3 regions of the Marinococcus halophilus genome follow, and region 1 is predicted to be linked to each of the others. Evidence: riboswitches for the same ligand, from Rfam matches in the RefSeq annotation. Region 1 holds a riboswitch; each other region holds the start of a gene.

Region 1 (10,402 bases):
AGTTGGAGAGCGTCTTGCAGGGAGAAAAAGCGGATGCGGCCGTTGATATGGTGGGAGGGGCCTCTGGTACAGCCCTTGCCCGGAGCGTTAAACCTGGGAAAACATTACTGGCGCTGGGGCTGCTCTCGGGCCGGCCGCTTGACTGGGAGTATACAACGGAGACGCTGGGCGTGAAAGGGAAGATGTTTCATCTGAGGCACTGGAATGCGGCAGTTTCCGGTGAACGTTTTCAGCAGGTATTTCAGACGCTGTTTCATATGATGGAAAGCGGGAGGCTTCTGCTTCCACCGGTGCAGCACACCTATCCGCTCGGACAAGCCAGAGAGGCACTGCAATTTTATGAAAGTGGAAAGAACAGCGGAAAGATAATATTCAGCAGGCCGTGACTGCCTGCTCTATACAAGAGCGGCTGTCCCGATTTATAATAAACATACTCAATCCAACAGAAACGGTGAGGAACTTATGCGGGAATTTTCTTTTTATTCAACTCCCTTCGGCGTAAGCGGAGAAGAAGTACCATATGCAGCAATCGCAAAAGCCAGGACAAGCAAAGAACTCGTATCAGACCAGGAAACTGACGCCTTTTATTTTCGTTCGCTTGAAGCGGACGGTATTTTTTTGAATGAAGCCCAGATCGAAGCTGTGCGTTTCGGAAACGGGCCGCTGCTCGCGCTTGCAGGTGCGGGCTCGGGAAAGACGTCGGTGCTTGTCTGCCGGGCCGGCTATTTAATGGCCGTCAAGCAGGTGCCGGCAGAATCCGTTCTGCTGATTACATTCACCAAAAAAGCAGCGGAAGAAATGAAAACGAGAGTGATGAACCTGCCGGGTGTCGGTGAAACAGCCAGCAATCTGCAGGTGCGTACGTTCCATGCCTTTTTCCTGCTTCTGCTCAGGCGTCACGGCATTCGACAGGAAATTGTTTCAAGCGAGCGGAAAAAGCAGCTGGCCGTCAAGCTTTTGATGAAGGACATGGGCCTTGAGGATGTCTATCAGCCTGAAGCGGTCTTATCCTTTCTGTCCTATCACAAAATGAACGATACCGCCGTCGCGGATCTTCCTGAAAAAGAAACAAGCCAAAAGCAGTTAAAGCGCATCTGCCAGGCGTATGAAGACTGGAAGCTCGAGCGCAATTATATTGATTTTGATGATATTTTAATGAAGGCCAAAACGATGATGGACGAGGACCCGGCTTTTTTGCAGCAGCTGCAGGACCGGTTTGAATACGTGATGGTCGACGAATTCCAGGACACCAACTATCTTCAGTACCAACTCGTGCAGATGATCGTGGAAAAGCACCGCAATTTGTTCGTAGTGGGGGACGATGACCAGACGATTTATTCGTTTAACGGGGCCCGGCACGAATTTATTCTGGAGTTTGACCAGAAATACCCGGAAGCACAGACCATTGTGCTCGACGTCAACTACCGCTCCCATAAGGCAATTGCCGGTCTTGGGAACGAAGTAGTGCGCCACAATAAACAGCGGAAAACCAAAACCCTCCAGGTCATGAATGCGGAAGCGTCGTCTCCGTTTTATTTCCGGGCGGCTTCCACTGATGAGGAGGCGGAGCAGGTGGTGGCGGACATGAAGCGGGCGGTGGCAGAGGGAGAATGCGAATGGCGCGATATGGCCGTGCTGCACCGGACAATCAGTGTCAGCCGTGCGATTTTTGAGCAGCTGACAGCCCAGGATGTTCCGTTTGTGCACCATTCCCTCGGCAACCAGATGTTTTATGAGCAGTGGCCGGTGAAAGCTATGATGGACTATCTGCGGCTGAGCCTGAATCCGACGCTGATAGAGGCGATGCCCGAGGTCGTGCCGACGTTATTTATTTCCCGGGAACGCGGCATGCGCCACATTAAAGAGCAGGAGATATTTTCTCCCCGCAGCGAACCGCTTCTTCATTTAACAGAGATGCCAGGCATCCGCCCGTTTCAGCGTAAAAAGGTGGAGGAGCGGCAGAGCATGATCCAGAAACTGAAGGAAAAACGCCCGGAAACGGCGATCCGGCAAATGCGCCGCCAGTTTTACGACGGCTATCTGGAGGCGGATGAGCAGCAGGTGAGCATGAAAAAGGAAACGTTAAAAGAAACGCTCGACGAGCTGGAGTCCTCAGCCAAGCGGTTTGAGAGCGTGTCGTCGTTTGTATATTTTGTCGACGACATGCTACGGACGTTCCGCGAAATGAAAGAGAGGGAGAAGGACCCCGACGCGAACCATGTGTCGCTGATGACAATCCACCGGGCCAAAGGCATGGAGTTTCCGGTCGTATATGTCATCGGCGCTTCGGAAACGATTATGCCGCATGATTCTGCGCTAAAGGCTGACCGGATGAAGGACCTTTTATACGGTGAAAAAGCGGAAAACAAGCAGACCCAGGCACTGGAGGAGGAACGGCGGCTCGCCTATGTAGCGATCACGCGGGCGAAAAAGAAGCTGTGCATCAGCTCCCCGGCGTTTTACCGCGGCAAGGAGGTTGAAGTATCACGCTTTCTGCTCGAAGCCTTTCCGGGGGAAACACATACCGGGGAAAAGCAGGAAACGGAAACCATCGATGCGCTCGTCTGTGAAGAAGCGATGTGCCCGGCCTGGATACGTCTGTCTGAAGCGCCTGATGTTACTGAAAAAGAGTGCCCGATGTGTAAAGGCAAAATGGTTCCCGGCACCAAACAGGTCATTAAAAAGTAACGCCTGCAGCTGCCTCAGCGAAATAGTTGAATAATCACGTGGTGCAGGCTACGATGAATGATAGATAAAAATGTTTCTAAGGGGGAGCTAGGCAATGGCAGACGAATCAGTAACATTATATGCATGGATTAACGGAAAAAGGGTCGATGCTGACGAATACATGGAAAGAGAAAATCCGGCCGATCCACAAAAAATCGTGGCCTACGTGCCGAAAACGACCACAGAGCAGGCGGCTGAAGCCATCGAAGCAGCACGGGCTGCTTTTCCTGCATGGAAGGAAGTACCGGTGGACGAGCGAATTGAGCGGATGGAGCGCGTAATTCAAATGCTAAAAGACCGTACGCCGGAGCTCGCTGAGGTATTAGCGGAGGAACACGGCAAGCCAGTTTATGACGCCCACGGGGAAATGGCGGTTTCAATCATGTGGATGGAGTATGCCTGCCAGACGGTCAAAGAAACGATAGCTGACCAGGTGGATGAAGGCGAAGGCGGCAAGACAATTGTCCGCCAGGAACCGCTTGGCGTTGTGTCGGCGATCAGCCCGTGGAACTACCCGATCGCCCTGTCTACGATCAAAATAGCTCCAGCGATTCTAACTGGAAATACGGTTATTTCAAAGCCGAGTCCATTTGCGCCGCATGCGGTCAGCCTGGTGGTTGAATTGATTGCCAAAGAATTTCCGGACGGGGTGCTAAACCTCGTGCACGGCGAAGCGGAAGTCGGCGTAGAGCTTACTTCCAATAAACATGTGGATAAAATAGCTTTTACCGGTGGCACGGAAACAGCGAAGAAAATTATGAAATCAGCGGCGGATACGATCAAGGATATGACACTCGAGCTTGGCGGCAATGACGCCGCTGTAGTGCTGCCGGACTTTGACGTAAACGATGAACGCGCAATGCGCCGCATGGTCATCTCCAATTTCCTGACCGCCGGCCAAATCTGCATGATTGCCAAACGTATTTATGTGCCACGCTCCCTGTACAAGGAGTTTGTGGAAAAGTATCAGGAGGCAGCCAATAAATGGGTGAAAATTGGCAGTCCGTTTGATGAGCAGGTCACGACCGGGCCGCTCAACAACAAACAACAGCTGGATTTTGTGAAAAACCTTGTGGATAAAGCGGCTGAAAAGGGCGCTGATGTCATTCCGTTAGGCCATGTTGTAGATAACGAACTGTTTGAACAGGGCTACTTTCTGCAGCCAACCCTGGTGCTCGGCGCTGACCAGCAGGACGACATTGTGAAAGAAGAACAGTTCGGGCCGACAGTGCCTATTGTGCCATATGACACGGTGGAGGAAGCGGTGGAAATGGCGAACGACAGCATTTACGGCCTCACAAGCTCGGTATGGGGAGAAGAAGACCATGCCATCGAAGTGGCAGCCCGCATTGAAGCAGGCACAACGATGATCAATACCGCCGCTGTGCAGGGGCTCGATGTCCGCTATCCATTTGGCGGGTTCAAGCAATCCGGTATCGGCCGCGAATACGGAAAGGAAGGTCTTCTCGGCTACGTGACGCCGCATGTCATCAACGTACCGAAAACAAAGGACCTGCCATACATTCCCGAATAGTAAGAACAAGCAGCTGTCCTGGAGGAATCCAGGGCAGTTTTTTTATGCTATTGTTTATACAGAGCAAAGATTTTTTAAGGAGTGATCCAATGCGAACGATACAAATCGTCCCGTGGAAAAGCGAGTGGCGGGACTATTTTCTCCATGAGCAAAAGCTGTTGGAGCTCGAAACCGGTGAAGCATAAAATAATATTTTTCATATAGGGAGCACAAGTGTGCCGGGACTTGCGGCAAAACCGATTATCGATATTTTAATTGAAACCTCTGATCTTTCGTGGTGGATTATGGATCGTCTTGAAGGACTCGGATATACGGGAAAAGGAGAGCACGGTATCGCGGGGAGGGCTTTTTATTATAAAGGGAAACAAGTTCGCCGATTTCACGTGCACGTGTTTGAAAAGAAAAGCGATGGGAGTGGGCGTCACCTAGCCCTCCGGGATTATTTACGTTCTTTCCCGACAAAGGAGAAGGAATATGAATGCATTAAAAAACAGGCGGCTGCCCAGTATCCGCACAGTCCGTCAGAATATATGAATGAAAAGCACATCGTTGTGCAGAAGCTCGAACAAGAGGCTCTCTGCTGGAAACGGGCAGAAGAAGAAAACTGACGAAACCGTCCACAGACATATACACAATGGGGATGGTTTTCAGCTTAAATCAGAAAGTAAAGAGGCCAGGAGCAGATTCATCCACAGGGTTCGGTACCGCCTAAAAATTATCGTCTTATTTCAGCAGCATAAACGGGGACTTACGAAAGAAAAACATAAAAAATCGAAGCACCTGCTTCGATTGAAGGTACTGCTCATAAATAATTTACTAAATGGAAGAACCGGCTTGTGGACATCTATTGGTATGCGTTCGAAAATTATCCACAGCCGGCCGAAAAACAGAATTAGAGTGGAGGAAGCTATTGGTATAAGGCGGTGTGAATTTTTCTCATCAACCGTCCCGTGCGTACCGGTTGCTCGGCAAAAGCAACATAGCCGTCCGGGCGTATGAGCACAGCTGAAAACGTTGGAAGTTTCCATTTGACAGCAAGGTCGCGGCGGTAATCAAACAGGTGGTGGATATTCGGCTTTGAGGCCCGGAGTATGCCCTTGCGCTGAACAACGAGAATGAGAATGGAAGGCCCGTACTGCCGGCGCACCTCCTGAATGCTTTCGTCGAGCTGATGGAGCTCCTGCTCGTCTTCGATATAAAACAGGCAGGTAAACTGTTGGATGTGCAGAAAATCCATTACGTCTGCGTGTTCTCCCTCCGTGGTAAGAACACGTGCCGGAGCAGCCCGGGAGCCGGCCGGAATCATTTCTCCCTGGTGCTGGAATTTCGCAAGTGAGGCCCTGTTCTGATAGCTGATGTCAATATTGGCTAGGCGCTGGGTCAGTTGGCGCTGCAGCGAACTGCTTTTGCTGAGAATGCTTACAGGGTTCGCCAGGAGGCGTGGAATAAGGGTATGGGAGCGGGTCATCACCTGCATTGCCGTATTTGTCATTCGGATAGTCCTGCGTCCGACTACGTATCGTTCTTCTTCATACGTATCGAGCAGGGCAGGGTGGGAATGGCCACGCAGCACCCACGCCAATTTCCAGCAGAGGTTGACCGCGTCCTGCATGCCGAGATTCATTCCCTGGCCGCCAAATGGGCTGTGCAGGTGGGCAGCGTCCCCGGCGAGAAACAGCCGGTGGTCACGATAGGCGTCTGCCTGATGATGCGACGTTCCGAATTGGGACAGCCAGGAAGCATGGGGGAAATGCACTGGCTGCTGGGTAATACGCCGCACGCTTTTTTCAAGATCCTCAAGAGGGAGATCATCCTGGTGTTCACGGTTCTGTTCGGCGTGGTCGATAGTGATTACCCGGTACGTTTCATCGCGGAAGGGAAAGAAAGCAGCTACGCCGCGCTCGGTAATGAATGTAGAGATATCGTTGGAAAGTGAAAGTCCTTCCACCGTGACGTCTCCCAGAAAATAGATTGTTTCATGCTTGCCGCCCGGAAAGGAGACGTTCATGTTCTCACGGACTGTACTGTGAGGCCCGTCACATCCGATCACATAGGAAGCGCGGATTAGTTCGTGTCCATTTTCGGTGGCGCATTCCACCTCTGCGTGGTCACTGTACTGGGTAATCCGTTTGCAGTGGGTGTTCCAATCAATAAATTGGCCGACCTCCCGGAGCTGTTTCTTTAAAATATGCTCCGTATCTGACTGCGGAAGCATCAGCATAAAGGGAAACGGGGTATCGAGCGAAGCAAAGGAGGCTTTGGAAGGTCTTTTGCCTTCCGGCTGAACAGCCGCATCAGTAATGGGGAAGCCTTCCTTCAAAAAGGGACGGAGCGCTCCGATCAGATTGAGCATTTCAAGAGTTCGCGCCTGGATGCCGAACGCTTTGGAAAAGGGAGAAATAGAGCTTTTTCTGTCTAAAATCCGGACGCGGATGCCGAGTGCTCTTAAGGTATTGGCAGCAGTCAAGCCTACGGGACCTGCCCCAACAATGCATACGTCGGTATTTGTGGTTTTCATGGATTCATCACGCTCCCTTCGTATACTTGTATTATACCCTCTGGAGGGCTTCTTCACGCTCCTGCTTATTTGCAGCATTTTGCAAAATATGTTTGAATAATAAGAAATTAATGCTTTCTAGGGGAGCCTGATGGCTGAGAAAGGTTTAAGTACCTTGACCCTTGGCACCTGATCCAGATCGTACTGGCGGAGGGAAGAAAGAAGGAACACCCCGGTTATTTATGCCGCTTCTTCTCTAAAAGAAGCGGCTTTTTATATAGGTTAAAAACTAGGAGGGGCTTATGGAAGAACCAAATTGGGAAAGATTGGTGGAAGAACGCAGGCAGAAATTAACCGACTTAGCCAAAAACTTAATACGATTTAATACGATGGCGCCCCCGGCCCGTAATACAGCGAATGCTCAACAATTTATAGCGGATTATCTGCAGCAGCGTCAGTGGGACGTTGATAAATGGGAGGTTTTTAGCGGAGATCCCAACGTAGTAGGCACAAAAACCGGAAAAGAGGGGAACCGGTATAACAGCTTAATTCTGAATGGACACATAGATGTAGCGGAGGTATCACATAAGGAGTGGAGTTTTGATCCTTTCGATCCGGCAGTGAAAAACGGATGGCTCTACGGAAGAGGAGCAGCTGATATGAAAGGCGGGCTTGCAGGCATACTTTTAGCTGTTGATATTTTACATGAACTAAAAATTGATTTGCCTGGCGACGTTATTGTGCAATCGGTAGTGGGTGAAGAAGTAGGTGAGGCCGGTACACTTCAATGCTGCCGAAGGGGATATACTGCTGATTATGCACTCGTAGGAGATACGAGCAATCTTAATATTCAGGGCCAGGGAGGCGTTATTACAGGCTGGGTCACTGTGAAAAGCCAGCAGATACATCATGACGCCATGCGCCGGAATCTGATTCATGCCGGAGGTGGAAAATTCGGGGCAAGTGCTATTGAAAAAATGATGATACTTATCGAGGGTTTGCAGAGTTTAGAAAGAGATTGGGCCGTACGAAAAACTTATCCGGGGTTTCAGCCTGGGACGAATACCATTAACCCGGCAGTCATTGAGGGAGGAAGAAATGCTGCATTTATAGCTGATGAATGCAGTCTTTGGGTTACGGTCCATTTTTATCCGGATGAGATCCATGAAACAGCGGCTGAAGAAGTCGAAAATCATCTCCGTAAAGTGGCTGAGGCTGACCCGTGGCTTCGGGAGAATCCTCCGACATTTATTTGGGGAGGAGAATCGATGATAGAAGACAGAGGCGAAATATTCCCTTCCCTGGAAGTTCAGAGCAACCACCCGGGCAGTCTGCAGCTGCTGGAATCCTTTAAAGAAATCACCCATGAATCAGGAGAAATTAATACTTCTCCTACTGTCACAGACGGAGGGTGGCTGGCGGATGCAGGCATTCCCTCTGCCATTTTTGGTCCGGGGACGCTTGAAGAAGCACACGCAGTCGATGAAAAAGTAAAGGTGGAACAGCTGGTTACATTCACAAAAATAGTATTGTCCTTTGTTTATAAATGGTCACATACTCTAAAAGAATAGAAAGGACGAGGTTAATGTCATTCACTCACGATTTAAAGGAAAAGCTGCTTCCGGTATGGCAGCAGAATCACACACATCCATTTGTGGAAGAGCTTGGCCAGGGGACCCTTGATAAGGAAAAATTTCGCTATTTCATGGTTCAGGATTATCTTTATCTCGTGCAATATGCGAAATTGTTTGCGGTTGGCGCTGTTAAAGCCGAAGACGTTGAAACAATGGGGGCTTTTGCGAAGGTGATGGATGTGACCATGAATGAGGAAATGAGCCTGCACCGCCAGTACGCAAAAAAGTTCGGGATCACTGAACAGGAGCTTGAACAGGCAGAGCCGGCCCCGACAACCCTTGCATACACAAGGTATATGCTGCACGAAGGACAAAATGGCGGCCTGGCTGAGCTGCTTGCGGCTGTGCTTCCGTGCATGTGGAGCTACGCAGAAATTGGAAGAAAGCTCAGTACGTGGCCGGGAGCATTGGAGCATGAACTGTACGGTGAATGGGTACAGATGTACAGCGATGACGAATTTCAGCAGCTCGCGGACTGGGGCATCAGTATGCTCGACCGCACGGCAGAAAACAAACCCGAGGCAGAAAAAAGAAAGATTGAAAATATATTCTTAACGACCACCCGGTTTGAGTATTTATTCTGGGACATGGCGTACCGGCTGGAAGGCTGGCCGCAGACATGAAAAAGCCCCCGGCAGACCGGGGGCTTTTACTTATGGTCGAGGGGAAAGCGTAAATACGCCAAACCATTCGTTTTCATCGGTCCACCAGTCATTGGCTTCCCAGGAGGACTGGCGGGCCAGGTGCGTGAATTCCTCCGGAGTGAATTTCCGGCTGTTTTCTGTATGGATAGTCTCGCCGGCACGCATCGTAAATGTTTCCCCGCCAATCGAGAACAGGGAAGGCTTTTCAGCGCGCAAATGCATTTCGATCCGTCCGAGCCGTTCATTGTAAAAAGCTTCATGTTCAAAATGACCGGTGGTAATACCAGCGTCAAGCTCTCGGTTCAGGCGGTGGAGCAAGTTCTTGTTAAAGGAAGCAGTAATTCCTGCACTATCGTTGTACGCCCGGTGCAGCACCACCGGGTCCTTTTTCAAATCGACCCCGACCACCAGGCTGTCCTCCGGCTTCATATGAGAAGCGAGCTTCTTTAAAAATTCCGAAGCTTCCTTCGGATCCAGGTTTCCAATCGTAGAGCCGAGAAAAAAGACAACTGCAGGCTGCTCTCTGCTGCTGTTTAAAAAAGAAATTGTTTTTGTATAGTCTGCACATACGCCGGAGACCTGCATGGCAGGCACGGCCTCCTTCACACGGGCTGCGGTATCATGCAGGGCACTAATAGAAATGTCGACGGGGGTATAGCTCACGGACTCCGAAAGGAAAGGAAGCAGGCAACGGATTTTATCAAAGCTTCCGCTTCCAAGCTCAATCAGGGAGGAAGCTCCAATACTTTCAGCAATTTCTTTCCCATAGTCGGACAAAACAGATGCTTCGGTCCGGCTGACGTAATATTCCGGAAGCCGGGTAATTTCATTAAACAGCATGCTCCCTCGTTCATCGTAGAAATGTTTGGGGGGGATGCTTTTCGGTTCAGCAGCCAGTCCGGTGCGGACGTCTTCAGCCAGGGAGGACAGCGAAGGTTTTAAATCCAATACAGTATAATCAGCCATGGCTATTTCTGCACCCCGTCCTTGGCAAGCCGGAGTCCGCTGAACTGCCACCGTTTTTCCGGAGGGAAAAAATTACGGTAGGTGGAGCGGATGTGCGACTTCGGTGTCGCGCATGAACCGCCGCGCAGCACCATCTGGTTACTCATAAATTTGGCATTGTATTCTCCCATGGCACCCTCCGGCGGACGGTTGCCCGGATACGGGGAATAAGGACTGCGTGTCCACTCCCATACGTCCCCGTACGCATTGGGAGACGACTGAAGGGGTCTTGGGTGATAGCTTTCAGACTCTAGAAACGTACCGTCTGCTTCGGCGCCGCGAAAAGCATATTCCCATTCCTGTTCCGTAGGAAGGCGGGCTCCGGCCCAGCGGGCATAGGCATCTGCTTCGTAATAGCTTA
Region 2 (10,402 bases), on a different contig from region 1:
ACTTTTGAAATGTTATTAATGAAATTTCTTGCATTTATCTTTTTTCTAACAAATTTCTTAAGCTAATTCTCGGTTAACCAATGATCGACTACTCCACGATGAGGCATACCTCCTTGAGCGCCGCTTTTTGTAACTGAAAGTGTGCCTGCAGCTGTTGCAAATCGTACTGCTGTATTAAGGTCTTGTCTTTCTCCTACCATCACTGCTATTCCCGCATTAAAGGTATCACCAGCACCTGTAGTATCAACCGTTTCTGCAAGAAAGGTTGGTTGGTTTTTAAGCACTCCACTTGAATTCGTATAGTAAGCTCCTTCCTTGCCCTTTGTCATGATAATTTTCCCTGGATATTCTGCTAAAGTTTTTTGAACAAAAAGTTCATTGTCCGAGTAACCTAATGCAATGGCTAATTCGTGTTCATTTGGGGTTAGAAAATCTATATCTTCAATTAATTTTTCAGGGATTTGTACGGCCGGAGCCGGGTTTAAAATAACAGGCACTTTATAACGTTTGGCTATGGTTGTGGCTGCAGCAACAGTTTCGAGTGGAGTTTCAAGTTGTAATAATAAGACGTCCGCTTTCTGGATCACGGACTCCACTTGTTCTAATTTTTCTGGAGTGAGAGCTTCATTTGCCCCAGGGACATAAATAATTCGATTTTCTCCATCTTCAATGGTAATAGAAGCAGTACCTGTGTTCATGCCATTCATTGTCTCCACATAGGTAGTGTTCACATTCTCCTTTTTAAGATTTTTAAGCATCCTGCTACCTAAATCATCATCACCAATACATCCAATTAACGTTACATCCGCTCCCAACCTGGAGCATGCCACTGCTTGATTAGCGCCTTTTCCGCCAGGGAGCATCATAAACTTATTTCCAACGTGCGTTTCGCCAAGACTTGGAAATGTAGATGTCTCGGTAACTAGATCCATATTGATACTTCCAACAACAACAATTTTTGGTTTATTCATCATCCATATTCTCCTTTAAATTCTTAGCTTAATAAAATAATAACGACAAAATTTTATGAGGGTAAGTCAATATGTAACCGGTTACATATTGGCGCATTTTTATACTTTTGTGATATTGAAATGTTTAATATCCTTTTCATTACTTTTATTTCTAAAAATTAATTTATCGATTGGTTTTGAACATTTGTCGATTGCCTTTTGATTAATTGAACAGGATATTTATAATAACGCTCTCTTAATGGCCGCTGTTCAATAAGGTCAATTAGCATATATGCAGCTGTTTCTCCCATTTTGTAAATAGGTTGCGCCATTGTTGTGAGCTCCGGAGATGTAATTTCACTCATTCTAATTCCATCAAATCCAATTACTGCTAATTGTTCCGGGATAGAGATACCTAAATTTCTGGCTGCTTTTAATACGCCTGTGGCCATCAAATCATTCCCGGCAAAAATACCATCGATTTCAGGATGGTTTTTTAATAATGTTAAAGTTGCTTGATAAGCGTCTTTATCATTATAGTGCCCATTCACAATGTATTCGTCAGTAAACCAGCTTTCTTTTTTGACCACCTCTATATAACCGTTTTTACGAAGGACTGAATTAGTGATGTGATCAGGACCCTCAATATGAGCAATCACTTTACAGCCAACTTCTTTTAAGTGCCGAACAGCGTCCTGTGAACTATGAAAGTTTTCAGAACAGACCGTTGGAAAATCTGAATTAATTGATCTGTCTATAATAACAACCGGTTTTTTTAAAGTTTTAAGATGATTACTATCTAATGTATTTGTTGCTAAAATAGCGCCATCTACGTGCTTTTGCTCCATTATGTCTAAATATCTTTCTTCTTTATTTGCTTTTTCGTCAGAATTTCCAAGAAAGATTGTATATCCATGATCATTCATTATATCCTCGACGCCTCGAGCAAGCTCTGGAAAAAAGGGATTTGTTATATCAGGCAGGATTAAACTGATGGTTTTCGACTGTTTATGATATAAACTTCTTGCTACTTCATTGGGCCTGTAATCTAGCTCTTTGATAGCCTCAATTACTTTATTTTTGGTTTCTTCACTAACATAACCATTATTATTTAAAACTCTTGAAATTGTCGCGACCGATACCCCTGTTGTTTTTGCTACTTCTTTAATTGTGGCCATAGAATTATTAGTCTCCATTAATAAGGTTATTTAAAATCAGATAGTATATGTATGTTTTCGATTACATCAAATGATTATGTAACCCGTTACATATTATCCTATTAAAAAATTATTGGTTTTGTCAATTTTTTTTTAAAATTATTTTATAAAACAACGAAACTTCGCTCTCTATATATTTATGAATGTTTCCAAACGTTTATTAGGCTGAGTGAATGCCAAGAATAATTATGGCTTTTTATTCACATAAGAACATTTTTTACCATTAGTAGTTATAATGTGTTTAATTAAATATCAGCTATACTATATTTAGTTATTGAACTTTATTTTGGTACTATGATTTACTTTTGAAAGATATAACAAGCATTTTATAAAAGTGCAGGAAGGAAGTGTTGGCCATCCTAACTATTCTATTGGTTGATGACGATCCGAACATTTTGGCTTTTACCGGTGATTATTTGCGAAGGGAAAATTACCGTGTCTACGAAGCCAGTCATGCGGAGGGAGCCTGGGCGATTCTCAATGAACATGATGTCCATATTGCGCTTGTTGATGTGATGATGCCTGGCACCGACGGATTTGAACTGACGACAAGCATTCGCCAGGATTATGATATCCCGGTCATTCTCTTAACGGCGAAAAATCAAATCGAAGATAAAGAACAGGGATACGCATCGGGCACCGATGACTACATAACAAAGCCATTTGAGAGTAAAGAATTATTATTTCGCATTCGTGCCGTTTTACGGCGATATCAGCAAGTCGCCCAAGAACGAATTCAGGTGGGACGGACACTCATTAACACCAAAACGTATGAGGTCAGCATCGGTCATCGAGCCTTGCTCCTACCGTTGAAAGAGTTTGAGTTGCTTGTTCAGTTAGCTAGCTACCCCAAAAGAACGTATTCCCGGGAAGAATTAATAGAGTATATTTGGGGTTCCACATTTGAAGGAGATGAACGGACCGTCGATGTCCATGTCAAACGATTGCGAGAGCGTTTCCGTCGGTTGGATCCCGGTTTTGATATTCAAACGGTTCGCGGCATTGGGTATCGCCTCGAGGTCATCGAATGAAGACCCTTTATACCCGGGTCGTGCTCACGACCCTCGTCGTCATGGCCGTTAGTTTTTTTATCGCCTTTCTCGGAACCAATATGTACTATCATTATCAATTAAAGCCGGAGAACGATGAACGTATCACGCAGACCGCTCAACAGGTTCAACAGTTTTATGAAAATCATCCGTCCATCAATGCCCAAACGTATTTTGAACAGGTGGGCGACACAGGGTTTCAAGTTGCTTTATTTACTTCTGCTGAGGAGGAAGGACGTTTTTTTGGATCATCGTTTCGCTCGTCCACCCTTTCTCCCAAGAACATCGAGAACGTCCTTGCCGGTGACACGTATCATGGCGTCAAAAATCATCCGTTTGGCCCGTTGGTTACAGGCTTTTTTGATAATGAGCTGACCAATACCGTTGGTGTGCCGGTGGAGGTTCAGGGCGAGACGTATGCGATGTTTCTTCGTCCGAATATCGAATACCAATTGGGCGAATTCCGATACTTTTTAGCCTTTCTATTTGGAGGGATGGTTGGGATCAGCGTTTTGTTAGTCCTCATCAGTACACGCTATCTGGTTCGTCCGCTTGTAAAGCTCACGGAAGCTACAAAACGTATTACTAAAGGAGATTTTTCTCCGCCCGTGCCGGTTCAACGCCAAGATGAAATTGGTCAACTAGCACGACAGTTCTCGCAAATGAGTCGAGAATTAGAACAACTAGAATACATGCGTCAGGAATTTGTCGCTAATGTTTCTCATGAGATTCAATCCCCTCTTACCACCATTCAAGGAATGGCGGCAGAGTTGGAAAATGATCAGCTGTCGTTCGAGCAACAACAAATGTACGCGAGCACTATTCACCAGGAAAGCCGGCGACTGTCATCGCTGGGAAAGCAACTGCTAATACTGGCATCGTTGGATAAGGAAGAAGAACGACTGGCGGTTGCCCCCTATGCGCTCGATCAGCAGTTAAAAACCATGGTTCAATCCATGGCTTATCAATGCCAGGAAAGACAGATTTTTGTCGATATCGACGTTCCTCCAACGATCATTGAGGGGGATGAAGTCCTTCTGTATGAAGTTTGGATGAATTTGTTTGCAAATGCCATCCGTCATTCGCCGATGGAAGGGTCGATATTTATCCAGCTGGAGCCTCGTTCAACGGACGTGGTTGTGACCATTCAAGATGAGGGGCCTGGTCTTTCGCCTGAGGTGTTGCCATTTATCTTTGAACGATTTTACCGAGCCGATAAAGCTCGAAGTCGATCGTATGAAAGCAACGGTCTTGGCCTATCGATCGCCCAAAAAATTGTGGAACGTCACCACGGATTCATCAGCGCGTCGAGCACGGAAGATCAAGGAGCTACGTTTACCGTGGTTCTTCCATATACTCCTTTCGATTCGTAATTCATATTGCGTTCATCTTTCTGGTTTACGATAAGTACCAGAAAGCGAAAAAGAAAGGAGTTCATCATGTTTTTAGCCTGGCGTGAATTAACCTATGCCAAATTACGTTTCAGCCTTATTGGATTGGTCATCTTTTTATTAACGGTATTGGTGTTATCGATTTCAGGACTGGCGCAGGGATTAGCCTCCGACAATGCTTCCAGCATGCAATACATGGATAAGCAAGCCGAGAAAATAGTGCTCGAAGCTGAAGCCGACAAGCAGTTATCACGTTCGGCCCTTTCCGACCATGATTTGGAGATATTACAGGATAGACCTGAAGCTCATTTATTGAGTCTTCGTCAAGGAACGGCTCAAAGTCATGGAAAGGAAGTAGATGTCGCCGAAATGTATATGGACTTAAGCAGCGACCTGGCTCCTTCAGTGACCGACGGCGAACTTCCTGCCGATGATACTGAAGCTGTGATTGATCATTCCGCCAAAGAGGACGGCCTCCGCCTAGGTGATACGCTGGAGCGGCCGGACGGTACAGAAGTAACCATTAGTGGATTTACAGAAAACCAGCGGTACAGCCATACGCCGGTGCTGCACGTTCGGGATTCTGCCTGGAAGCAAGGAGAGCTTCCGATCAGTGCGGTCATCTTAGACCATGCACTTCCGGAGCAAGTGAATGATCAACTGCAGAATGCTGAAGTCATGAATATTCGTGCTTCTTTTGAAGGCATTCCCGGTTATACTTCCGAGCAGACGTCGCTTCAGACCATGATCGTTTTTCTATTTCTCATTTCGTCCATTGTATTGGCGGCTTTTTACTACATTATGACGATTCAAAAGCTGGCCCAGTTTGGGATTTTAAAAGCTATTGGGGCAACCTCTAAAACATTAGGAATATCATTGATCCTACAGGTTCTGCTGCTCACGACCGTCAGTATCATTGTCGGTGTAGCAGTCACGGCAGGAATGGCTGCCGTTTTACCGGCAGCGATCCCTTTCTCCTTGTCTTTAGGAACCGTCCTATTGTTGGCGGGGCTCTTCTTATTCGTCGCGTTGTTGGGTTCTCTATTATCCTTGGTCAAGGTGATTCGCATTGATCCGTTGAAAGCTATTGGAGGTGGTCAGGCGTGAATGATGTATTAACCATGGAACAAATCGAATTTCAGGCTCAAGCCGATCAGCAGCCTATTGTTCAACACATTGATATCGCTTTGCGCCCCCAGGAGTTTGTGGCTTTAACCGGCCCGTCCGGATCGGGCAAAAGCACCTTGCTTTCCATGGCAGGAGCCTTGCTTCAGCCAACGTCAGGAGCGCTATCGATTAATCAGACAGACGTTCTGCGCTTAAATTCTCAAGAAAAAACGAAGCTTCGTTTACAGGACATCGGATTTATCTTTCAATCAGCTCATTTGTTACCTTATTTAAAAACGGCGGACCAGCTTCGCTATGTTGGCAAACTTGCGGGTCTGACAAAGCAAACCATGGATCAACGCATCCAACGACTGCTTCACATGCTTGGGCTCGAGCATCGGCAGCATCACTTTCCCCGGCACTTATCTGGCGGAGAACAGCAGCGTGTCGCGATTGCAAGAGCCTGGATGAATGATCCTTCTTTAATTTTGGCCGATGAGCCAACGGCTAGTTTAGACCGGGAACGTGGAGAACAGGTCGTTCAAACACTTCGCCATCAGGTCAAGGAATCGAATAAAGCGGCTATCATAGTAACTCATGACACCCGCTTGTTTGCTTACTGTGATCGAGTCATCTATTTAGACAATGGGCAAATTGATCATGAGGATGCCTCTGTCGTTCTATAAATAACGTCCATCCCCTTCTAGGGTAGCTTTCTTGGGGGATGGGCATCTTGTACATAGTCAAAAATAAAAGATTTTTTATCTGTGATTCTAACAAAATCAATGTCTTAAAGTTTTAACTTCTAGACAATGCCCTGAACACCCCGTTTTTATAGCCAAAAACGGGGTGTTTTCTGTCTAAAAGTTCGTCTATATGATCAGAAGTTATTTCGTTTTATTTTAATACAATAAGTAGTCTTTTTTATTGAAATAATTGTTAACCTTTTTTATTATTTAGTTTACAATACAGAGCCGCCTGTATATACTAATGGATAAAGGAGGGAGTCTATGATTCAATCACGACTACACGGCTTTGTCTTAGCCGCATTATTTGCGGCTCTGATGATGATTGGAGCGAATATCACATCCATTGCTCCTATTTTTGTGATCGGCGGGGTACCAATTACGCTTCAAACAGCGGTTTGTCTATTATCCGGTCTGCTACTTGGCAAAAAATATGCGCCGCTGGCCATGGTTTTATACATGCTAATTGGCCTCGCCGGGATGCCGGTATTTGCCCGTTGGTCAGGGGGGCTTGATGCTATCATCTCACCGACATTTGGCTTTTTGCTTTCCTATGTTCTGGTAGCTTATGTGGTAGGTGTTCTGTCCGAACAAAAACGTTCACTCGCAGCCTTTAGCGCAGCAGCGCTTATAGGCACAGCGCTCAACTACCTAGTAGGGACGAACTGGATGTATATGGCCTACGAATGGTGGTTTGCCGCACCGGGTGGTTTTTCGTATACGACCGTCTGGTTGTGGATGCTCGCGCCGATGCCGAAGGATATTCTATTAGCTGTTGGAACTGCCTGGTTGGCGCGTCGTCTTCTGCGTATTTTGCGAAAAACAGAACGAGGAACAAATTCATCAAAAGGAGCTGCATAACCTATGGGAACATTCTGGATTGAACGGGCCAAAGAAATACAACAAGGAAAACATCTAACGCGGGAGGAAGCAGCTGCCTTTCTGAAAGAGCCGCGGGAACTTCTGCTCGAACAGCTGGAAGCGGCCTACGTGCTCCGCTCGCATTATTATCAGAACCAGGTAAAATTAAATATGATCATCAATACAAAGTCCGGGCTCTGCTCGGAAAACTGTGGCTACTGCGCCCAGTCGATGGATTCCAAAGCGGTGATTTCCAAATACCGTATGATGCCTTCTGAAGAGATCGTGCAAGGGGCTCGGGAGGCGGAAAAGCGCGGAGCTGGGACCTACTGTATTGTGGCAAGTGGCCGCGGGCCCTCAGAAAAAGAGCTTCGGATTGTGGAAGAGGCAGTCGGAGAAATTAAAGCCACGAGCCAGTTAAAGGTATGCGCCTGCCTGGGAATTTTAAAGGAAGGCCAGGGCGAGCGGCTGAAAGCAGCAGGCGTGGATCGTTACAACCATAACGTTAACTCCTCGGAGCGTTTTCACGATAACATTGTTACCACGCATACATACGAAGACCGGACGGGAACGGTGAATGAAGCCATCCAGGCAGGCATGTCCCCCTGTTCCGGATTGATCGCCGGAATGGGTGAAAGCCATGAGGATATTATCGATGTATTGTATGCCTTAAAAGAGATTGATGCTGATTCCGTTCCGGTGAATTTCCTTCATGCGATTGAGGGTACCGCTTTTGAACACCAGCCAGGACTCCGGCCGGAAGAATGTCTTCGTATTTTAGCGCTTGCCCGAATGATTCTTCCTTCGAAAGAAATCCGGGCAGCCGGCGGGCGCGAAGAGAATTTAAAAAGCATGCAGCCGCTTGCGTTATATGCCGTGAATTCGATTTTCCTGGGAGATTATTTAACTACGCCGGGCCAGGCGTGGAGAAAAGACCTTCAAATGGTTGAAGATGCCGGGTTTGAAATCGAAGATAACGCATTCACTCGGAGTGCTGAAATGTATTCCCAATGAGCATATAGCTGGTCTCCTGCTCTATTGTTGCAAAGGAACTGCTCCCTCTTTCTTCTGTTTAGAGCTGAAAGTAAACTGTTAAGGCTTGTCGTGCTGCAAGGGAAAAACTAGCAAAGGGCTATTTCGACAAAAAGCGAATATCAAGCGCGAAACCATTGTTCTTCCATAAAAGACGAATGCTTTAACTATTTATCGGTAGTTTCGGAGAGATTCGAGAGTTTTTCCACCATGAGGGCTTTATATTATTGGTAGGTTTTCACCCCCATTTAACGGTACGGTAAGGGTAATAAGGTTCTTGGGGTGTTTAGGGTTCATCAGGCAGTATTTGAAGAAATTATTTATAAGATACTGCGATTTTTAAAGTATATTATAATGTCCCAGGAAAATTGACAATGTATATCTGCATGTTAAGATAAGTGAAAGTTTAATCACATATTGTTCCACTAGGGGAGCCATCTGACGGCTGAGAAAAAAGATCCTTTTAAACCCTTGGAACCTGATCTGCGTACAAGCAGCGGAGGGAAGTGGAGTTGTTCAGAGGCATACGTGTATGTTTATCCGACGACCACTCTCAAGATTCGAGGGTGGTCTTTTTGTGGTTTCAAGCATTATTGGTGCGATAAAAGGAGGCGTTGATCATGGCATTGACCTATAACGAGCTCAAACGAAACATCGAACACTTGATTCACCAAGAAAGTTTTTCTAATGAAGCATTTACCATAGCTGCAAAAGAGCTGTTTTCGTTTCAATATCAACACAATCAAGCTTATCGGACATTTTGTCGTAAGCGTCATTTTCACCCTAAATCGATCGAACATTTCAAAGAGATCCCCCCTGTACCGATCCAGGCGTTTAAGGAAGCAGCATTAACCTGTTCCACCGAAAACGAAATAGAAAGAGTTTTCATGACGAGTGGGACTACTAACCCTCATAAGCGCGGGAAAAATGCTCATAGAGATCTCGATATTTATGATTTGTCTTCGAAGAAATACTTTAAAGAAACCATGATGCCGGATGAGCATCAAATGAAAATGATTGTCTTGTTTCCTTCAGAAAAAGAATGGCCGAATTCATCACTTGCTCATTATCTTCAAATTATTAAAGAAGCATTTGGAAATACACAAAGCGAGCATGTGGTATGGGAAGGAAAATTCGATCATAAAAGGTTACTTTGCTTGCTGCAAGAGGCAGAAACGAAAAATGAACCCGTTTTTGTTCTTGGAGCGACTACTTACTTTCTGTCCTTTTTAGAGCGGTGTAACGCAAGCCACCTTTCCTTTCATCTTCCAAAGGGCAGTCGAATCATGGACACAGGAGGAATGAAAAGCTCGCCGAATAGGATGGATATTTCGGATGTTAAACAGCAGCTAAGTCAATTATTTGGTCTTTCACCAGAGGTTTGCGGGAACATGTACGGAATGACAGAATTAAGCTCCCAGATTTACGACCCATTGTTCGACGCTAAAGGTAAAAAGGGATGGAAAAAGACTCCACCCTGGCTAAAAACCATTGTGGTAGATCCAGAAACAAAGATTGAAAAACGAAAAGGAGAGCCAGGGGTTATTGTTCATTATGACCTTGCCAACATTAATTCTGTCATGGCTATCATGACCGAAGATACAGGGATCAAGGGAGAAAATGAGCACAGCTTTTATTTTTTGGGTAGAGTCGAAGGAGCAGAAGCTAAAGGCTGTTCGCTAGCTATTGAAGAATTTTTAACAGCTTATCAAGGAGACTTTCACTCATGAGTGTGCTATATAAAGCCGGTTTTATCCCCGACCATATGAATGGGGAGCTGACATATTCGAGATGGACGTTTAAAAATCACGGCAAAACCGCTCAAGTGGATGTTCCTGTACTCAAAGCTTCCCAAACTACTAGGCTTGGTACTTCACTTAAAAAGCAGCAGCAATCATTTAGCAGCCACCATCGAGTAGACGAAATTGTTAATGTGCTTGATCAAGTAGTGCAGAAATGGCTTGATCCAGCTGACAAGTTTCGTCGGATAGCCGAAGAGGCACTTCCGGTCATTACGGGGTATGATCAAAACATGATCCGTTTATTTTT
Region 3 (10,402 bases), on a different contig from region 1:
CTGTTCACGTACGGTCTGCTTTAACTGATCGAGAGCTTCAGCCTGTTCGGTATTTTGCTCGAGCTCCTGCTTATACTTCTCTTTAAATTCGTCAAACTTCTCCGGGTCGTGGGAAAACCATTGCCGCAGCTGCTTGGAAGGAGCAACGTCCCTGGCCCATTCATCCACTTTGGCTTTATCCTTTGCTATTCCCCGCGGCCATACGCCGTCGACTAATACCCGGCGCCCTTCTTTTTCCTCTGTTTCTTCATAAATTCTTTTCAGTTGAATCACCATTACCGCCCTCCCTATGCTTTACTTTCTTCAAACATAAAGTCTACAATCCTGTCTACGTGAACCTGCATCGTATCTAAAAAAGGAATCGAAAAATCTTTTTCAGAAAGAATCATCGGCAGTTCCGTGCAGCCAAGGATCACGGTATCGAGTTTATGTTGTTCAATCATCTCCCTGGTGATCCGTTCAAATTCCTTTTTCGTTTCAGGGTTTACGATGCCATTTTCAAGCTCGCTGACGATTTTTTCGTGTAAATACTGCTGCGTGCTTTCATCTGGCACATAGATGTTTTTCCCTTTTTCTATGAACGGTTTCTTGAAAAAATTCTGCTCCATCGTAAATTTTGTACCAAGCAGCCCAATATTTTCGGCGCCTTGATTTTCTGCTGCTTCCACTGCGGCATCCACAATGCTTAGCATCGGCACCTCGACCTGCTTTTGCACCTCTTCAAATACAAGGTGCGGCGTGTTTGCTGCAATAATGATGCCGTCGACATCCAGCAGTTCAAGCTTCCGGGCTGCATTGCCCAAATACTCAATCAGATCATCCATTCGTTCTTCCGAAATATACTTAAAAATGTTGTACATATTAATACTGTTGATGTACAATTCCGGAAGCACCTGAAGACTGTTCTCCTTTTTCTGATATTTTTTAATAATGGATTGATAATATTCTACCGTTGATTCCGGCCCAAGGCCGCCGATAATACCTATTTGTTTCACTTTTTCTCCCCCTTCACAAAAATACTAATATATATTTTCGATATATATATTTTAACATATTTTGCGTACGTTTACCGGGGTGATTGCACAAGCCGGCAGCAGCATATATAATAAGTATACTAAATATGTATTTTAAGCACGAACCTATATAAGAAAGGAATGGACATATGCGAATACTTTTGTTCTATTCCACAATGACTGGAAACACTGAAGATATGGCGATCGACACAGAAGAAGAACTTATCAGCCGCGGGCACGAAGTAGAGCTGATGGACATGATCGCCGATGGGCTTCCAAACGAAGATCCCCTTCCGCATGATCTGCTCATTATGGGCACATATACGTGGGGCGAAGGCGATATTCCTGAAGAAACAGAAGACTTTCTGGAAGACCTTTTCGCCTATGATATTTCCGGCCTTTCGATTTCCATCTTTGGCTCCGGGGATCATGCGTATGAAAACTTCGCCGGAGCTGTGGATGAAATGATCGGGCAATTCCGTGAACGCGGACATAAAGGTGATATTCCCACCATGAAAGTCGATGTGGATGAAATGGATAACATTGCTGAAGATATTAAAAGCTATGTGGACCGCATCGAAGAAAAGTTTTTAGTAAAATAACCGGCAACCCGACTAACCCCGGAGGCCCACGGCCCCTGGGGTTATTTTAATCAATTCCGCTGCCCTGCTACGACAGGGGCAGCAGAAAAACGACAGTAATAAACAGTATAAAGCCGGCAGTAAACCAGACGTCCGTTTTTTTATAATTCATTTGCACATACCTCGTTCTTTTTCTCGAGCCGTCAAACCCTTTGGATTCCATCGCCAGGGCTGTTCTTTCTGCTTTTCGTACAGCCCCTGCCATCAATGGCACCCCTGCCTCTTTCCACTCCCGCATTCTGGGCTTTGAACCCATTCCTCTAATCTGCCGGGCTCTGCGGATTACCACCAGTTCTTTTCGAAGCTGGGGAAGAAAACGGTAGGCTGCCATCATTCCATATCCAATACTCGGAGGCATATGCCATTTTTGTATCAAACTCATCACTAAACTCACTGGAGAGGTGGTGAGGACAAAAAGAAGCGACCAGGAAGCAAACACCATCGCTCTTAAGCCTAGCGAGACACCTGTTTGGATATTTTCAAGAGCCACCGGCATGTGAAATACATAAAAAAGAACCGTAGCACCCCTTTCTTCAGGAAAAACCACCTGAAGCCATACAAAGCTGAAACCAAAAAGTGCAAACGGGAGCAGGAGTATGAGCAGCAGCTTTAACGGCACTTTTCCCAGAAAGAAGATGGCAGCAATAGTTAGCACCAGCACAGCAAGTGGATGCCATATATCATAAATGAAAATCATAAAGAAAAATACAGTGAAAAGGCTGAGCAGCTTCAGCGTTGGATGTACCCGCTGTAAAAAAGCGTCCCGGGTCTGGAGCTCTTCAAGCATGGCTGCCCCCTCCTAGGCGCATAAGCTGTACCGAAGGCAGCCGGACACCGATTTTTCCTAAGTCTATGCTGCCATCAAAAAATGCTTCTACACTCCCGTCGTAGACAAGCGTTCGTTCTGCCAGCGCAAGGACCCGTGCCGCTTTTGTATAAACCAGATCCATATCATGCGTCAGCCAGAGAACCGCTTTTCCGCGTTGCCGGCACTGCTCCAGCACTTCAAACAAAGCATCAGCATTTCGCTTATCAAGCCCAAACGTCGGCTCATCCAAAATTAAAATGGACTGGTTGTTTGTCACCATTACTGCCACTGAGAGACGCCGTTTTTCCCCCTGACTGAGCCGAAACGGATGGTTTTTCCGAATATGGCCGAGCTGAAACTGAATCAACAGTTCATTTGTCTGCTGAACAATATCTTCCTCGCACCATCCTGCTATCTCCATTCCGTAGCGTATTTCTTCTTCTACGGTCGGCGTTAGAAACTGGTGCTCGGGCTGTTGAAAAACAATCCCGAAGGTTTTGGCAATTTCGTACGGCTTCAGACCGGCTATATCTTGTCCGTTAACATACACGGTACCGCTTTTAATAGGCTCCCATCCGGTAAGAACTCGTGCGAGTGTGCTTTTCCCAGCTCCATTTGCCCCTACGACGGCAGTCATTTCTCCAGGGTAAAGGGAAAAAGACACGTTTTCGAAAACCGTCTGCATACTATAGGCAGAGGCCGCCCGTTCCACCTTCAGGACAGGCGGCTTCTGAGAAGGCTCACCCCCCTGTTTCGACTGCGGCAGAGATGCATGAACCTCGGCAACAGGGTAATCCGCTGCAAACACCTCCCATTCCCGCAAAGTGACGGGAAGAGCAGCTTTGGTTGTCTCCGTCTTTCTGAGCAACTTTTTTCCCGCTTCTGCAGGTGCAGGCAGCCACACTCCTTCTGCTTCGAGTACAGCAGCGTGGGAGTAAAATATACGGCCGGGGCTTCCATCCGCTGTCACCTGACCATTGCGGTTCAATACGACCGCCCTGCTCACCCACTCCATCACTTCATTTAGCTGATGCTCAATCAAAATTAATGTTTTATCAGGGGCTTCTGCAATACGGCCAAGAAGTGCGGCCACTGCTTCACGGCTTACCGGATCGAGCTGGGAGAGCGGTTCATCCAAAATCCAGATCTCCGGATTCACAGCAGCTATGCAGGACACAGCTATTTTTTGCTTCATCCCTCCGGAAAGCATGTCAATACGGGCGTCAATACAAGAAAGCATGCCTGTGAACTGCAAGGCTTCAAGCATCCGGCCTTCGATATCCTCCGCAGGTACGCGCAGGTTCTCAAGCGTAAATACAAGCTCTTCCCGCACTGTCGGCATGCAGAATTGGGTATCGGGATCCTGGAACAACAGAGCCGCCTCTCTGGCAGCCTCTGTAATGCATTTCACCGCTGGATTTTCTCCGAATACGTTCAATTCACCAGACACTTCTGCCTCTACTGAGCGCGGAAGAATTCCCTGAAGGGCCAGTGCCAACGTACTTTTACCCGAGCCGCTCGGGCCGAGCAGCAGCACGTTTTCCCCAGTACGTATTTCAGCCGAAAAACCCTCTACCGAAGGCTCAGCGTAAGGATATGCAATGGTTACATTCTCTGCATAAATCATACAGCGTTCCTCTGCTGCCCTTCCCGACGCTGGCGGCCAAGAGCAAAGCGGTCGAGAACGCCTGTTTTTACCAGGGCGTCTGTAAAGCTTTTCCCTGCCCACCCGGCTAAAAGAGCACCGCTTATAAGCATGGTTACCAGCATAAATACAACAACAGAACCTGCGTACTGACTGAATCCATAAAGAATATACTGGGTTAAAAATGCAGCAGACGTCCCTGCCATTCCGGCAAGCATTAATACCGGCAGACGAAAGATTCGGTAGAAAAACATGGCAAAAATAATTTCTGCGGCAATCCCCTGCGTGAAGCCGAGAACGAGCACTGCTCCCGCGCTCACAGACCCGGCCATAACTTCAGTGCCAGCCGCAATAAGCTCTGCCAGCAGCGCCGCTCCTGGTTTTTGAATGATATAGGCGCATATTACCGGAGCGAGGATCCAGAAGCCTGCCATCAGTCCGCCCCCAACTGGCCCGAGGACGCCCGTAACAATTTGTCCGAGCAGTACCCAAAGAAGATAAAGGACACCAAGAACAGCTGAAATAAATGAGATAACGACGATATCCCTGAGGTTTAAGCGTTTGTTTATCATTAAGCTTTTTTTCCGTCTGTTAATGTTCTGGCAAAGGGCCAGTCTTTTGCATGATACGCGTCCTCAAAAAACATATACTCGAGCTGGCACCCTTCCATAAATAACGTCCGCCAACGCTGCTTTTCTTCTTCTGTAGCTGTTTCTGCCAGTTCATCAAGGCGGTCAATATATTTGTACATTTCCCGCTCTTCACGGTCTCCGTAGAAACGAATCCAGTCGTTAAACGGATGGTCCTCGTTCGGATTCACTTCTTTCATCAGCCTTTCACCCACATACAAATACACCCACGGGCAGGCGAGCGTTACCGCAATCACATCGCCAAGTGTGCCCTTTTCAGCATGGTGCAGCATATGAAGCACATAATGCTGGGAAGCCGGGGCAAGCGCGTAGCCCTGCAATTCTTCATAAGCCACTCCCGCCTGCGCACATAAATTATGGTGCGGGTGCGTTTCACTGTTTAACACAAAATCAATGGTATCTTTAAACATGATCATGTCTTCTCTGGACGTGCATTTTGTTATCCCAATTGCTTTTGTCTTGATCATGGCATTTAAGTATTCAAAATCCTGCTTCACGTAATGGATAAGAGCTTCTTTTGGGACATCACCTTTCCCGATGCCCTGCACAAATGGATTTTCCCAGCAGGCTTCAAAAATGTGCTCTGTGTCCTGCCATAAAAGCTCTGAAAATTTCATTGTTACTTCCTCCTTTAAATTAGGAGGGAACCACTACGGGCAGTAAAGACCAATGGAGCAAAAAAAGCCACTCCATTGGTGGAGTGGCTTCGAATAAACGTCCGCTATTATAAAGCTGCTGCTTCTGATATAGACGTATTCTACCGTCTCCACTTTCCTACGCTGGCCTTAACCAGATCAGGTTCAAAGGGATTAAGGATAGTCCTTATCTCAGCCGTTACCGGCACCCCTAGCGGATTCCCTATTAAGTTGTCTACACTGTATCACATTATTTCAGAAAGTCAAAGCCCCATTTTGCCTTTACAAAATATGACGTTAACGTTAAGGTTATATCATGAAACTTAACAGGAGGGTGATGCATGCTGTACAAAATTGAAGAAGCCGCTCAAACCACAGGCTTAACGAAACGTGCAATACGTTATTATGAACAAATTGGTCTTATATCAGCACCAGAGCGTACAGAAAAAGGAACCAGAGTGTACGATGACCAGGATATTGAACGTCTGCAGAATGTAGTAACCGCAAAGGAGGTTCTTGGGTTTTCTCTTCAGGAGCTGCAGCAGTATCTCGATTTGAAAGAGCAGGTAAAAACAGTCTATAGCCACTACCAGTCGGTACAGGAAACGACGATGCAGCACGAGGATTTGAAACAAATTTCTGATAGCCTTCAGGCCCAGATTGATATGCTCGACCAAAAAATCAACCAGATGACAACGTTTAAAACGGAAATGGAAAATCTGAAAAACCAAGCTGACAACGTATTATCTTCATTCAATAAGGAGAAGTGACTGCTTTATGAATATTCAAACCAGGGCACGGTGGATTACGATCTTCGCCACATTTTTAGCTTTTATGGGTATCGGCGTCGTGGACCCCGTCCTTCCTTCCATCGCGGCTTCTATCGGTGCTTCTCACTGGCAGGTGGAGCTGCTTTTTACGTCCTATATTTTAGTGATGGCCTGCATGATGATTCCTGCCGGGATCCTTTCGAGCCGGTTTGGTGATAAACGGCTGATGAGCGCCGGGCTTTTGATCGTTACAGCCTTCGCCCTGCTTTGCAGTGTGGCGGGAGGCATTACTGAACTGGCCCTTTTTCGCGGCGGCTGGGGGCTTGGCAACGCTATGTTTTTCGCCACTGCTATGACCCTGTTAATCGCTCTCTCGAGGAGCGTGGAAACAGCGGTAGGTATGTATGAGGCGGCAATTGGCCTGGGCCTCGCCGGCGGTCCGCTTGTAGGCGGCCTTCTCGGGGATCTATCCTGGCGTGCTCCTTTTTTTGGTACAAGTCTTTTAATGCTTATCGCTTTTATTTTAGTTATCTTTTTCGTCCATCCGCCCGCTCCTAAAAAAGCTAAAGCTACGGCTGGATGGCAGGAGCTTCGTCATCTTTTTACACACGGGCCGTTCATTAAGGGTGCGCTTGCCGGCATGTTTTATTATTATGGTTTTTTTGTCGTGCTTGCTTACTCCCCTTTAATTTTATCTTTAACTTCTATTCAAATCGGTCTCGTCTTTTTTGGATGGGGATTATGCCTGGCCTTCGGCTCGGCTGTTTTATCGAGAAGGCTTGAGAGGCGGTTTACTCCTGTGAAATTACTGCCGTTCACCCTCTCTGCTTTTATTTTAACGCTTTTAGGATTGTTTTTTGCGTCCTCCTCAGTATTAATGATTATGTTCATCGTACTTTCAGGATTATTTTCCGGCCTGAATAATTCTTTATTTACCAGCCATGTAATGGAGCATTCGCCTTACGAGCGCAGTATTTCTTCTGGAGCATATAATTTCCTTCGCTGGCTTGGCGCTGCTTTTGCACCGGTCATGTCGGGATTAATCGGTAATTCATTATCAGCCCATCTTCCATACCTGGTCGCCGGTGTTCTTGGCGCAGCAGCTTTATTGTTTATTGGATGGAGCAGAACAGATCTGCAAACCGAACAGACCGAAGCTCCAAAAGCATAAAAAAATCCCTGCAGATATTTCTGCAGGGATTTTTTTATGCCCGGTTGGCTACAGTCGTTGTTTCCTGATAAAAGCGTTCAAATTCGGCTACGACATTATCGAGAAAATCAATTGTGCCCTGGTCCGTTAAGTTTCCGTTTTCGTCCATTTTTTCATGCACAGCTCCAATAAGCACTTCATTTCCGGGAAGTACTTTTGCACTCATGCCCGGAGCGCTCAAAATCTGGCGCAGATGCATCTGCGCTTTCACGGTGCCCAGGCCGCCAAGAGAAGCTCCCACCAGCATGGTTGGTTTGCCGGCAAAGTCGTAATCGACCCGGGAATTCCAATCCAGAGCATTTTTAAGCACGCCGGAAATTGAACCATTGTATTCCGGAGTTGCAATAAGTACGGCGTCCGCTTCACGTACAGAACGCTTGTACTCCTGCACATAGTCCGGAGCATTGCTTTCCTCGTCCTGATCATAGTGCGGAAGATCGCGGATATCTAAAATATCAATATCCATGATGTCGCCGTAACGGTCCTGCATGTACTCCACTAATTTTCCGTTAAAGGATTCCTGACGGATACTTCCTACAATAGCTGCTACTTTCATTTGATCTTTCATCCTTTCGTGTTGAACTTCATTTATATATCATACACACACGTTACCGGCTGTTTCAAGTTATCTGCTTACTTTTTGTAAGTGCCTGATGCAGAGCTGTATCCTTTTCCTGTACACGCGTGTGCCAGTATTCTCTGTCCCAGTCGGCAAGCTGTTCATCTTCGACAGCCCGCTCCATATAAAAGGAAAATGATTCCACTTCTTTTAACACAGACGAATCTCCCGTTTTCACGAGCATCGTCAGTGCTTCCATGCAGGCTGCCATCACCGAGATATCTTCCCGGCCGTACAGTCTGATCTGGTAAAAGCTTTTGTATAAATACTCTCTAAAGGGCTTTACAGGCATAAACAACCTCAGTTCATCCTGCTTGTCGACAAAGTACTGATCATTTCTGTGTTCATGACTGAGTTCGGAGAGCAGTGCCCCAATACGGTTTATACAATTGGCTGCTGTATGTGGATCATTAATCGCCGGAGAAATGGCCCGCAGCGCTATCTCTACAATTTTCTGCATGGAGAATTCAATATCCTGAACATTGCTTCTCTCTTCTCCTACTAATACAAAACCTCTTAATATTTTTGGGGATAAACTTTGCTTTGACCAGTAGCGAAATAATGGCTCGCCCTGATGAACATAAGCTCCTACCTGAAACAAGCATTCGACGACGGCTTCCTCCTGCCTGGCCCAGGCAATCAGTTCAGGCATCTTCACCATATTGGTGTATCCCGACCGTTCAGCATGAACGATTGTTTCTTCATCGTTCCGGAAATTGCCGTTCCATTCGCTGAAGCTGTTTACTCCAGAATATGTATATGCATCCTGGATCACCCTCGAGGCATCGGACCGTATGTGGCTGATCAGATGATTGACCTGCAGCCACTGGGTGGAGTGATAAATAAAGATTATAAAAAAGGCCAGACAGCCAAGCGCCACAAAAACTGTCAGCATAGGCATCAAAATTTGGTTATTACCTTCGCTTGAAAAAAGCAGCATGTTTACCAGGGTGAACAATACCCCAAATGTAAACACCCCGAGCGTATGCTGTGTCGTCGGGCTTTTCATAAAATCCTGCAGGGCTCTTGGCGTGAACTGTGTAGCGTACGTTGTCAAAACAACCATAATCGAAGAAAAACTGATAGTGGTCAGCGTCAATAATGCAGTAACCAACGCGCTGTACAGGGAAGTAGCGGTGTTATTTTCTACGAGCAGCATAGAAGGCACATTGTTGTACACAGGCCGCAGCAGCTGCTGGTCCATAATAGAAGTACCTATTACTATAATTAAACTAAGAATGCCGTAGCAGCCTGGAACGAACCAAAACTTGTCCCTGACCTTTACATACCATTTCTGCTGCTTCATGATTTTCCTCCATTTCTATCGTGCAATTCCGCAATTATAAAGGAAATCACCAAACAATGCATTTCTTGTATGAATGTTTTACAATGGTATTTGATACTGAATAAAAGGAGACAGACGATGGTAACGTTGAAGACAGAACGAGAAATTGAGCTTATGCACGAAGCTGGGAAGATTCTTGCCGCCTGCCATAAAGAAATCGCCAAAATGGTCAAACCAGGCGTCACCACAAAACAAATTGACGATTTTGTCGAAAAATTTCTGGCAGAGCGCGGTGCCACTCCTGAACAAAAAGGCTTTCAAGGATACAAATACGCAACCTGTGCCTCCATAAATGATGAAATCTGTCACGGCTTTCCAAGAGCCCGTCCTCTTGAAAATGGTGATCTCGTTACAATTGATATGGTAGTGAATTTAAACGGGGCTCTGGCGGATTCTGCCTGGACCTATGCCGTTGGTGACGTAAGCAGTGAACTCGAACGGCTGATGGAGGTTACAGAATCATCTTTATATAAAGGTATTGAACAGGCCAAAGCGGGCAACCGCATCGGTGACATTGGCCACGCCATTCAAACATACGTGGAAAACGAAGGTTTTTCGGTGGTACGCGACTTCACCGGACACGGCATTGGGCCTACCCTTCACGAGGATCCACAGATTCCTCATTTCGGTGCTCCAGGCAAAGGCGGACGCTTAAAGCCCGGCCACGTTATTACGATCGAGCCGATGGTCAACACCGGAGACTGGCAAAGCAAAATGACATCCAATGGATGGACCGCCACCACCCGGGACGGAGGTCATTCTGCCCAGTACGAGCACACAATTGCGATCACAAAAGAAGGCCCGGTTATTTTAACGAGCCAGGAGAGCCTGTAAGCGTCAAAAAGCGCGGCCCCATTGGGTCCGCGCTTTTCACTACCTATAAATTTTCAATCTTATTGTCTTCGTAGTCCTTCTGGCGTGCTGCTTCGACCTGCATGATGTTTTCAATCGTGCGAACCGATTCTTCTACGCTCATGCTGTGGGCTTGCTGCATCCCTTTGTCGATCATTTCATTTGTGTTCAGTTGACTGTTTGTCAAAACAATAATGCCTCCTTTGAGTATGTT

The links. Region 1 has a riboswitch for thiamine pyrophosphate ahead of B5066_RS05330 (acetylornithine deacetylase). Riboswitches for the same ligand answer to the same signal wherever they lie in the genome.
Region 2: it holds a riboswitch for thiamine pyrophosphate, as region 1 does, so the genes downstream of both, B5066_RS00600 (LuxE/PaaK family acyltransferase) here and B5066_RS05330 (acetylornithine deacetylase) in region 1, are expected to answer to the same signal.
Region 3: it holds a riboswitch for thiamine pyrophosphate, as region 1 does, so the genes downstream of both, tenA (thiaminase II) here and B5066_RS05330 (acetylornithine deacetylase) in region 1, are expected to answer to the same signal.

Annotation. Positions count from the first base shown of each region.
Region 1 covers NZ_FVZD01000005.1:590,908-601,309, forward strand. Annotated here, with positions in the region: gene B5066_RS05305 (zinc-dependent alcohol dehydrogenase family protein) at 1-386, shown strand, start outside; gene B5066_RS05310 (ATP-dependent helicase) at 463-2,688, shown strand; gene B5066_RS05315 (aldehyde dehydrogenase family protein) at 2,783-4,261, shown strand; gene B5066_RS05320 (GrpB family protein) at 4,462-4,869, shown strand; gene B5066_RS05325 (FAD-dependent monooxygenase) at 5,169-6,779, opposite strand; TPP riboswitch at 6,889-6,991, shown strand; gene B5066_RS05330 (acetylornithine deacetylase) at 7,061-8,329, shown strand; gene tenA (thiaminase II) at 8,344-9,015, shown strand; gene egtD (L-histidine N(alpha)-methyltransferase) at 9,046-10,002, opposite strand; gene egtB (ergothioneine biosynthesis protein EgtB) at 10,005-10,402, opposite strand, start outside.
Region 2 covers NZ_FVZD01000003.1:73,863-84,264, forward strand. Annotated here, with positions in the region: gene rbsK (ribokinase) at 63-971, opposite strand; gene B5066_RS00565 (LacI family DNA-binding transcriptional regulator) at 1,130-2,128, opposite strand; gene B5066_RS00570 (response regulator transcription factor) at 2,524-3,198, shown strand; gene B5066_RS00575 (sensor histidine kinase) at 3,195-4,589, shown strand; gene B5066_RS00580 (ABC transporter permease) at 4,656-5,714, shown strand; gene B5066_RS00585 (ABC transporter ATP-binding protein) at 5,711-6,400, shown strand; gene B5066_RS00590 (biotin transporter BioY) at 6,725-7,321, shown strand; gene bioB (biotin synthase BioB) at 7,325-8,335, shown strand; TPP riboswitch at 8,771-8,875, shown strand; gene B5066_RS00600 (LuxE/PaaK family acyltransferase) at 8,974-10,083, shown strand; gene B5066_RS00605 (acyl-CoA reductase) at 10,080-10,402, shown strand, end outside.
Region 3 covers NZ_FVZD01000006.1:931,538-941,939, reverse strand. Annotated here, with positions in the region: gene B5066_RS10865 (DUF488 domain-containing protein) at 1-276, opposite strand, end outside; gene B5066_RS10860 (aspartate/glutamate racemase family protein) at 288-995, opposite strand; gene B5066_RS10855 (flavodoxin domain-containing protein) at 1,163-1,615, shown strand; gene B5066_RS10850 (energy-coupling factor transporter transmembrane component T family protein) at 1,683-2,441, opposite strand; gene B5066_RS10845 (ABC transporter ATP-binding protein) at 2,434-4,089, opposite strand; gene B5066_RS10840 (ECF transporter S component) at 4,086-4,679, opposite strand; gene tenA (thiaminase II) at 4,679-5,374, opposite strand; TPP riboswitch at 5,512-5,615, opposite strand; gene B5066_RS10830 (MerR family transcriptional regulator) at 5,734-6,162, shown strand; gene B5066_RS10825 (MFS transporter) at 6,170-7,333, shown strand; gene B5066_RS10820 (NADPH-dependent FMN reductase) at 7,368-7,928, opposite strand; gene B5066_RS10815 (DUF2254 domain-containing protein) at 7,993-9,297, opposite strand; gene map (type I methionyl aminopeptidase) at 9,415-10,170, shown strand; gene B5066_RS16760 (YuzK family famiily protein) at 10,214-10,375, opposite strand.